One region of the Streptomyces sp. NPDC059989 genome, then DNA from elsewhere that is predicted to be linked to it. Evidence: riboswitches for the same ligand, from Rfam matches in the RefSeq annotation. Region 1 holds a riboswitch; the other holds the start of a gene.
The links. A riboswitch is a leader RNA that binds a small molecule or an ion and turns the genes downstream of it on or off. The one in region 1 is predicted to bind glycine.
Positions count from the first base shown of each region.

Region 2: it holds a riboswitch for glycine, as region 1 does, so the genes downstream of both, gcvT (glycine cleavage system aminomethyltransferase GcvT) here and gcvP (aminomethyl-transferring glycine dehydrogenase) in region 1, are expected to answer to the same signal.

Region 1 is NZ_JBHWUO010000055.1:9,107-12,506, reverse strand. Features, by position in the region: gene gcvP (aminomethyl-transferring glycine dehydrogenase) at 1-1,434, opposite strand, end outside; glycine riboswitch at 1,632-1,730, opposite strand; gene ACFWBN_RS33095 (PRC-barrel domain-containing protein) at 1,844-2,212, shown strand; gene ACFWBN_RS33090 (DNA polymerase IV) at 2,209-3,400, opposite strand, start outside.
Region 2 is NZ_JBHWUO010000022.1:84,335-87,734, forward strand. Features, by position in the region: gene ACFWBN_RS21050 (enhanced serine sensitivity protein SseB) at 1-641, opposite strand, end outside; gene ACFWBN_RS21055 (AAA family ATPase) at 963-1,616, opposite strand; glycine riboswitch at 1,822-1,925, shown strand; gene gcvT (glycine cleavage system aminomethyltransferase GcvT) at 2,090-3,205, shown strand; gene gcvH (glycine cleavage system protein GcvH) at 3,286-3,400, shown strand, end outside.

The DNA.
Region 1 (3,400 bases):
CGGGTGGGTCAGGTACGCGTCCGAGCGCAGCAGGCCCTCGGGAAGGGTGTCGGCCGCGGTCTCGTCGAGCGCCTCGATGTCCGCGGAGACGCCGAAGGCGGCCCAGACGGCCTCGATGTCGGCGCGCAGGGTGGTCTCGTCGCAGGAGACGGAGACGTGGTCGGCGTCGGCCTGGTAGAGGTTGACCCCGCCCTCGCGGGCGGCGGCGACGACCTCGGCCGCGCGGCCCGGCACGCGGGCCGTGATCGTGTCGAAGTACGCGCCGTGCACGATCTCCACACCGTCGGCCTGGAGACCCGCGGCGAGCAGGGCCGCGTAGCGGTGGGTCCGGCGGGCGATCGTCCGCAGGCCGTCCGGGCCGTGGTAGACGGCGTACATGGCGGCCATGACGGCCAGCAGCACCTGCGCGGTACAGATGTTGCTGGTGGCCTTCTCACGGCGGATGTGCTGCTCACGGGTCTGCAGCGCCAGGCGGTAGGCCTTGTTGCCGTCCGCGTCCACGGAGACGCCGACGAGGCGGCCCGGCAGCGAGCGGGCGTGCTTGGCCTGGACGGCCATGTAGCCGGCGTGCGGTCCGCCGAAGCCCATCGGAACGCCGAAGCGCTGCGTGGTGCCCACGGCGATGTCCGCGCCCAGCTCACCCGGGGAGGTCAGCAGGGTCAGGGCGAGCAGGTCGGCCGAGACGGTGACGATGGCACCGAGCTCGTGCGCCTGGTCGATGAGCGGCTTGATCTCCCGTACGGCACCGGAGGCGCCCGGGTACTGGAGCAGGACGCCGAAGACACCGCGCTCGGCGATCTCGGCCGGGATGCCCTCGCTCAGATCGGCGACGACGACCTCGACACCGGTCGGCTCGGCGCGGGTCTCGATCACGGCGATGGTCTGCGGCAGCGCGTCGGCGTCGATCAGGAAGACGCCGCCCTTGACCTTGCCCACGCGGCGGGCGAGCGACATGGCCTCGGCGGCCGCCGTGCCCTCGTCGAGCAGCGAGGCACCGGAGGTCGGCAGCCCGGTGAGGTCCGCGACGACGGTCTGGAAGTTCAGCAGCGCCTCGAGGCGGCCCTGCGAGATCTCCGGCTGGTACGGCGTGTACGCCGTGTACCAGGCCGGGTTCTCCATGACGTTGCGGAGGATCACCGGCGGGGTGAAGGTCCCGTAGTAGCCGAGGCCGATCATCGAGGAGAGGACCTGGTTGCGGTCGGCGAGCGAGCGCAGCTCGGCGAGCACCTCGGCCTCGGTCCGCGCCTCGGGCAGGTTCAGCGCTTCGGCGGTCTTGATGACATCCGGCACCGCGGCGGCGGTGAGTTCGTCCAGGGAGCCGTAGCCCACCTGGGCGAGCATCTTCGCCTGCGCCTCGGCATCCGGGCCGATGTGGCGCTGCTCGAAGGGGATGCCTCGCTCCAGCTGGGAGAGCGGAATGCGGTTGGCGGTCATGACGGAGGCCTCCTGGTCGTATGACCTGCGAGGGGCACCACGGCGCGGGCACCCGGACGGCCTCCCCCTCTGTCATCTCAACCTGAGAGTTTCACCGGGCCTCACAGGGGGTCGCCCGCGAGATCCGGCTTTCACCGTCGGTGAGGAGGGGAACCGGCACTGTGCGCCCGGTACCCGCCCCTGCTTTCCAGAGTGGCCTCGTCCGTGCGGTACGTATGCCTGAGAGATTCCGGGGAGGATTTGCTCCTTCGGCGCCTCCGTCACGCTCACTCGGAGGACTCTCCCGCACAGGGTCGACAGCCGTCACCCAGCCTACCAGCGAGGATCTGGGCACTCCCCCGAGTGGCCTGCTTTCCCGATATGCACTTCTGTAGTGCTTACGGAGGAGTTGCGACCATTTGGAGGGACCGTGCAGACCGACATCGATCCGCGCAGCCTGATCGGCCGCAAGGCGTTCGACCGCAACGGCACCAAGATCGGCACCGTCGACGAGGTCTACCTCGACGATGCCACGGGCGTCCCCGAATGGGCCGCCGTCCGCACGGGCCTGTTCAGCCGGGACGCCTTCGTGCCGCTGGAGCCCAGCGAGCTGGTGGACGACACCCTTCGGGTGCCCTTCGACCGCTCCCTGATCAGGGACGCCCCCGACTTCGGCGTCGGGCGCCACCTCTCCCCCGAACAGGAGCTGCAGCTCTACCACCACTACGGCCTGGACGTGACCCTCCCAACGGACTTCCAGCGCGACTTCGGCCACCTCGCGGGCGACGACAGCACCTAAGCCGTCTGCCCGTCCGGCTCCGCGTCCCCCACCAACGGCAGCGGATCGGACGGCTCCAGATCGGGGTCGTCCACCCGGAAGGTCCGCACCCGGCCGGGCGGCGATCCGGGCTGCTCGAACCGTACGGTCACCCTCCCGACCCCGCTGCCCTGCACCCACCCGGGCCCGTACAGCGCATGCCGTACGTCGCTCCCCGGCGGCCACCGCCGCTCGGGCGCGGGCTCCGCTCCGCCGGGCGCCCCGGGCTGGCCTTCCGGCCCGGGCGCCTGGTCCGGAGCCGTCGGAGCCTGCACGCCCACCGCGGCGGCGCCGCCCTCCCCCGGCGGACCGCCCGGCTCCGCACCCTCCGAGCCGTGCCCTCCGCCGTCCCCGCCCTCCCCGTCCGCCTCGGCGGCGAGCGTCCCGGCGGCCAGCGACTGGGCGAACAGATCCTCCTGCGTGTAGTCCGCCAGCCCGGTCACCCCGACCCCCAGCAGCCGCACCCCGCCCGTGGTGTCCACACCCTCCAGCAGCCGCGCGGCCGCCTCCCGCACCACCGCCGGGTCGTCCGTCGGCCCCCGCAGGGTTTCCGACCGCGTCAGGGTGGAGAAGTCGTACCGCCGCACCTTCAGCACGATCGTGCGCCCCGAATGCCCGGACCCCCGCAACCGCTGGACGCACCGGTCGGCCAGCCGCTGCACCTCGCCCCGGATCCGCACCCGGTCGTGCAGGTCCACGTCGAAGGTGTCCTCCACCGACACCGACTTCGCGTCCCGCTCCGCGACCACCGGCCGGTCGTCCAGCCCCAGCGCCATCCGGTACAGCCCCACGCCGTGCGAGCGCCCCAGCATCCGCACCAGCTCGTCCTCGCCGGCCTCCGCCAGCTCCCCCACCGTGGTGATCCCGGCACGGCGCAGGTGCTCGCCGGTGGCCGGCCCCACCCCGGGCAGGGTCCGCACCGACATGGGCGCGAGCAGCTCCCGCTCGGTGCCCGGCTCGATCAGCAGCAGACCGGCCGGCTTGGCCTCCTCGGAGGCCACCTTGGCCAGCATCTTCGACCCGGCCAGCCCCACGGAGCCGCTGAGCCCCGTGGCGGCCCTGATGTCCGCACGCAGCCGCTCCCCGGTCGCCCGGGCCGCCTCCGAGTCGAAGGCGGTCCCGCCCGCCTCCAGGTCCACGAAGGCCTCGTCCAGGCTGAGCGGCTCCACC
Region 2 (3,400 bases), on a different contig from region 1:
GTCAGGGCCCGGCCGAGGGCGTCCATCGGGGCGTTTCGCATCTCGGGCTCCCATCCCAGCAGGCGGACGCCGATGAACAGCTGCGGCTCCCCGCCCTCGACGCTGGCGAGGCAGCGGTGGGCGGCGACCACGACGCCGGTGGAGCGGAACTCCTCGGCGGCGGCGGCCAGGAAGTCCACCGGGTCGTCCTGCCAGTCGGGCTCGTAGAGCCGCACGCGGCCACCCGTGGCCGGGCCGTCGAGGGGGGTCCGGCCGGTGCGGCACAGCTCCGCGACGGCGGGCGGCGGGAGCGGGACGCCGACGGCGCCCTCGGGGTTGAGCGCGATGCCGAGCTGCGGGGGCAGGCCGCGGGCGAACTCGACGGCGGGGGCCACGGTGAAGTCCATGCCGGGGCCGACGCAGGCGTGGAACTGGGCCTCGGAGCTGTACACGGGGACGTACGCGGCGCCGCCGATCTCCATGGTGGGGAGGGTCAGGCCCTCGGCGCCGCCCTGCCCGGGGCCGCCGCCTGCGGGCAGGGGGACCCACACGTGGCTCCGCCCGAGCACCTCCAGGATCCGGCCCCCGGCATCCGGCTGCCCCAGCGCCGCCCCGAGCACCTGCTCCAGCTCATTCCCCGGCCAGCCGCCGCTGCCTTGCATGTGCCGTTGCCTCCGTTGGTTCCGCGGATCGTCGTGGCCGAGGTTATCGGCCCGTCCCCCGGCGCCGCTGCCGGGGCTCCGCCGGGGTTCGGTCCGCGCCCGGTGCCGCGCCGCTGCCGGGGCTCCGCCCCAGACCCCGCGCCTCAAACGCCGGCGAGGCTGGATTTGGCCCGGCCAAGGTCTTTGGGTGCGGCTCACAACCCACCCAGCGACATTTGGCGGGGCAGCTCAGCCAAAATCCAGCCCCGCCGGCGTTTGAGGCGCGGGTCCGGGCAGAGCCCGGCAGCGGCGCCGCACTCGCCCCTCCAGCCCCGCCGGCGGCTACGGGTGGAACGCGATGCGCGTCACCGCGGCGGCGGAGCGGCGGTCCAGGAGGGTGGCCGAGGCGCAGCCCGGCGGGGGGTGGCCGGCTTCCGCGGAGCGCAGGAGGCGGGTCACCGCCCCGCGGTGACGGGCGAAGGCGTACGCCGAGACGCGGCGCCCCCGCGCCGCCTGGCCGGCCAGGGCCTCCTCGGGGCTGGTGTCCAGGAGGAGCAGGTGCAGCGCCCGGCCCCGGCGGCGCGCGGCCGCCGCCAGCAGGCTGCGTACCCAGGTCTGCGTACCGCAGTCGTGCACGACGACCGAGGCGCCGGAGCGGAGGGTGCGCCACAGCCCCCAGTAGTGGGCGGCCCGGACCAGCGGGCGGTAGACGGCGTAGGGCAGCGCCCCCGGCATCCGGCGCTCCCAGCGCTCGCGCGTGTCCTGGGAGTCGATGGCCCCGTCCTCGGCGGCCGCCCGCTTGATCAGCGTGCTCTTGCCGCCGCCCGGCAGGCCGGACACCACGACGATGTCCCCCGCGGCGAAGCCCAGCCGCTGCGGGCCCCGCACCCCGGGCCCGCGCAGGTCGCGGACGGGACCGGTCTGGCCGGCCGGCCCGCGGCGCGCCCGCGCGTCCCGCTGGACCGGTACCGCGTCCACGGTCCCCACAGCCGCCACCACTCCGAATCTCCGCACAGTGTTCGCCTCCCCCGAATCGGGTCACCAGGACCCTTGCCCACTGAGTGTAAAGAGACGGTAATCCGGCGGCCCCGGTTCCGGTCGGACCGCTCAAGGACCGCACGAACTTTCGGGCCCCCACCCCCGATCACCGCGGTGGCGTGCAATGATGTGCGCCATCTGGACCAACTGCATACCGGCCGCTTGAATCCGCGCGGGAGAGTCCCGGCACGCCGCAAGGCCGTGCGCGGGCGCCGAAGGAGCAAGAACCTCCCTTGAATCTCTCAGGCCCCGTACCGCGTGGATGAGGCAGATCTGAAAAGCGAGCCGTGCGTCAGCGCCGGCTCCACCCAAGGTGCAAGCCGAGGACCCCTGGTGACCGGGGGAACTCTCGGCGAACCTCTCAGGTTCCGATGACAGATGGGGAGGACCCTCCTCGTCATGTCATGCCCTGGGACCCGGGAGCCACACCCATGAGCACTGCCCCCCGTCTGACCGCCCTCGATGCGGTGCACCGTTCGCTCGGTGCGACCATGACCGACTTCGCGGGCTGGGACATGCCGCTGCGGTACGCCAGCGAGCGCGACGAGCACAACGCCGTACGCACCAAGGCCGGCCTCTTCGACCTGTCCCACATGGGCGAGATCACCCTGACCGGCCCCGAGGCCGTCAAGGCCCTGGACTACGCGCTGGTCGGCAACATCTCCACCGTCGGCGTCGGCCGGGCCCGTTACACGCACATCTGCCAGGAGGACGGCGGGATCGTCGACGACCTGATCGTCTACCGCCTGGGCGAGACCGAGTACATGGTCGTCGCGAACGCCTCCAACGCCCAGATCGTGCTGGACGCCCTCACCGAGCGCGCCGCCGGCTTCGACGCCGAGGTCCGCGACGACCGCGACGCCTACGCGCTGCTCGCCGTCCAGGGCCCCGAGTCCCCCGGCATCCTGGCCTCCCTCACCGACGCCGACCTGGACGGGCTGAAGTACTACGCCGGCCTGCCGGGCACCGTCGCGGGCGTGCCGGCGCTGATCGCCCGTACCGGCTACACCGGCGAGGACGGCTTCGAGCTGTTCGTCTCCCCCGAGCACGCCGTGGAGCTGTGGCAGGCGCTGACGAAGGCCGGCGAGGGCGTCGGCCTGGTCCCGGCCGGCCTGTCCTGCCGCGACACGCTGCGCCTGGAGGCGGGCATGCCGCTGTACGGGCACGAGCTCAGCACCTCCCTCACCCCCTTCGACGCCGGCCTGGGCCGCGTCGTGAAGTTCGAGAAGGACGGCGACTTCGTCGGCCGCGCCGCGCTGGAGGCCGCCGCCGAGCGCGCCGCCACGAACCCGCCGCGCAAGCTGGTCGGCCTGATCGCCGAGGGCCGCCGCGTCCCGCGTGCCGGCTTCCCCGTCGTGGCGGACGGCCAGGTCATCGGCGAGGTCACCTCCGGCGCCCCGTCCCCGACGCTGGGCAAGCCGATCGCGATGGCGTACGTCGACGCGGCGCACGCCGCGCCCGGCACCTCCGGCGTCGGCGTCGACATTCGCGGTACGCATGAGCCGTACGAGGTCGTTGCGCTGCCGTTCTACAAGCGGCAGAAGTAGTCCTCGCGCCACGCTCGACCCGTCTCAGTACTCAAGACCGCTGTTCGTATTCACTCCCCCGCATCCAGGAGAATCAGGCCATGAGCAACCCCGAGAAGCTGCGTTACAGCAAGGAGCACGAGTGGCTGTCGGACGCCGAGGGCGGCGTCGCGACGATCGGCATCACGGAGTTCGCGGCCAACGCGCTCGGTGACG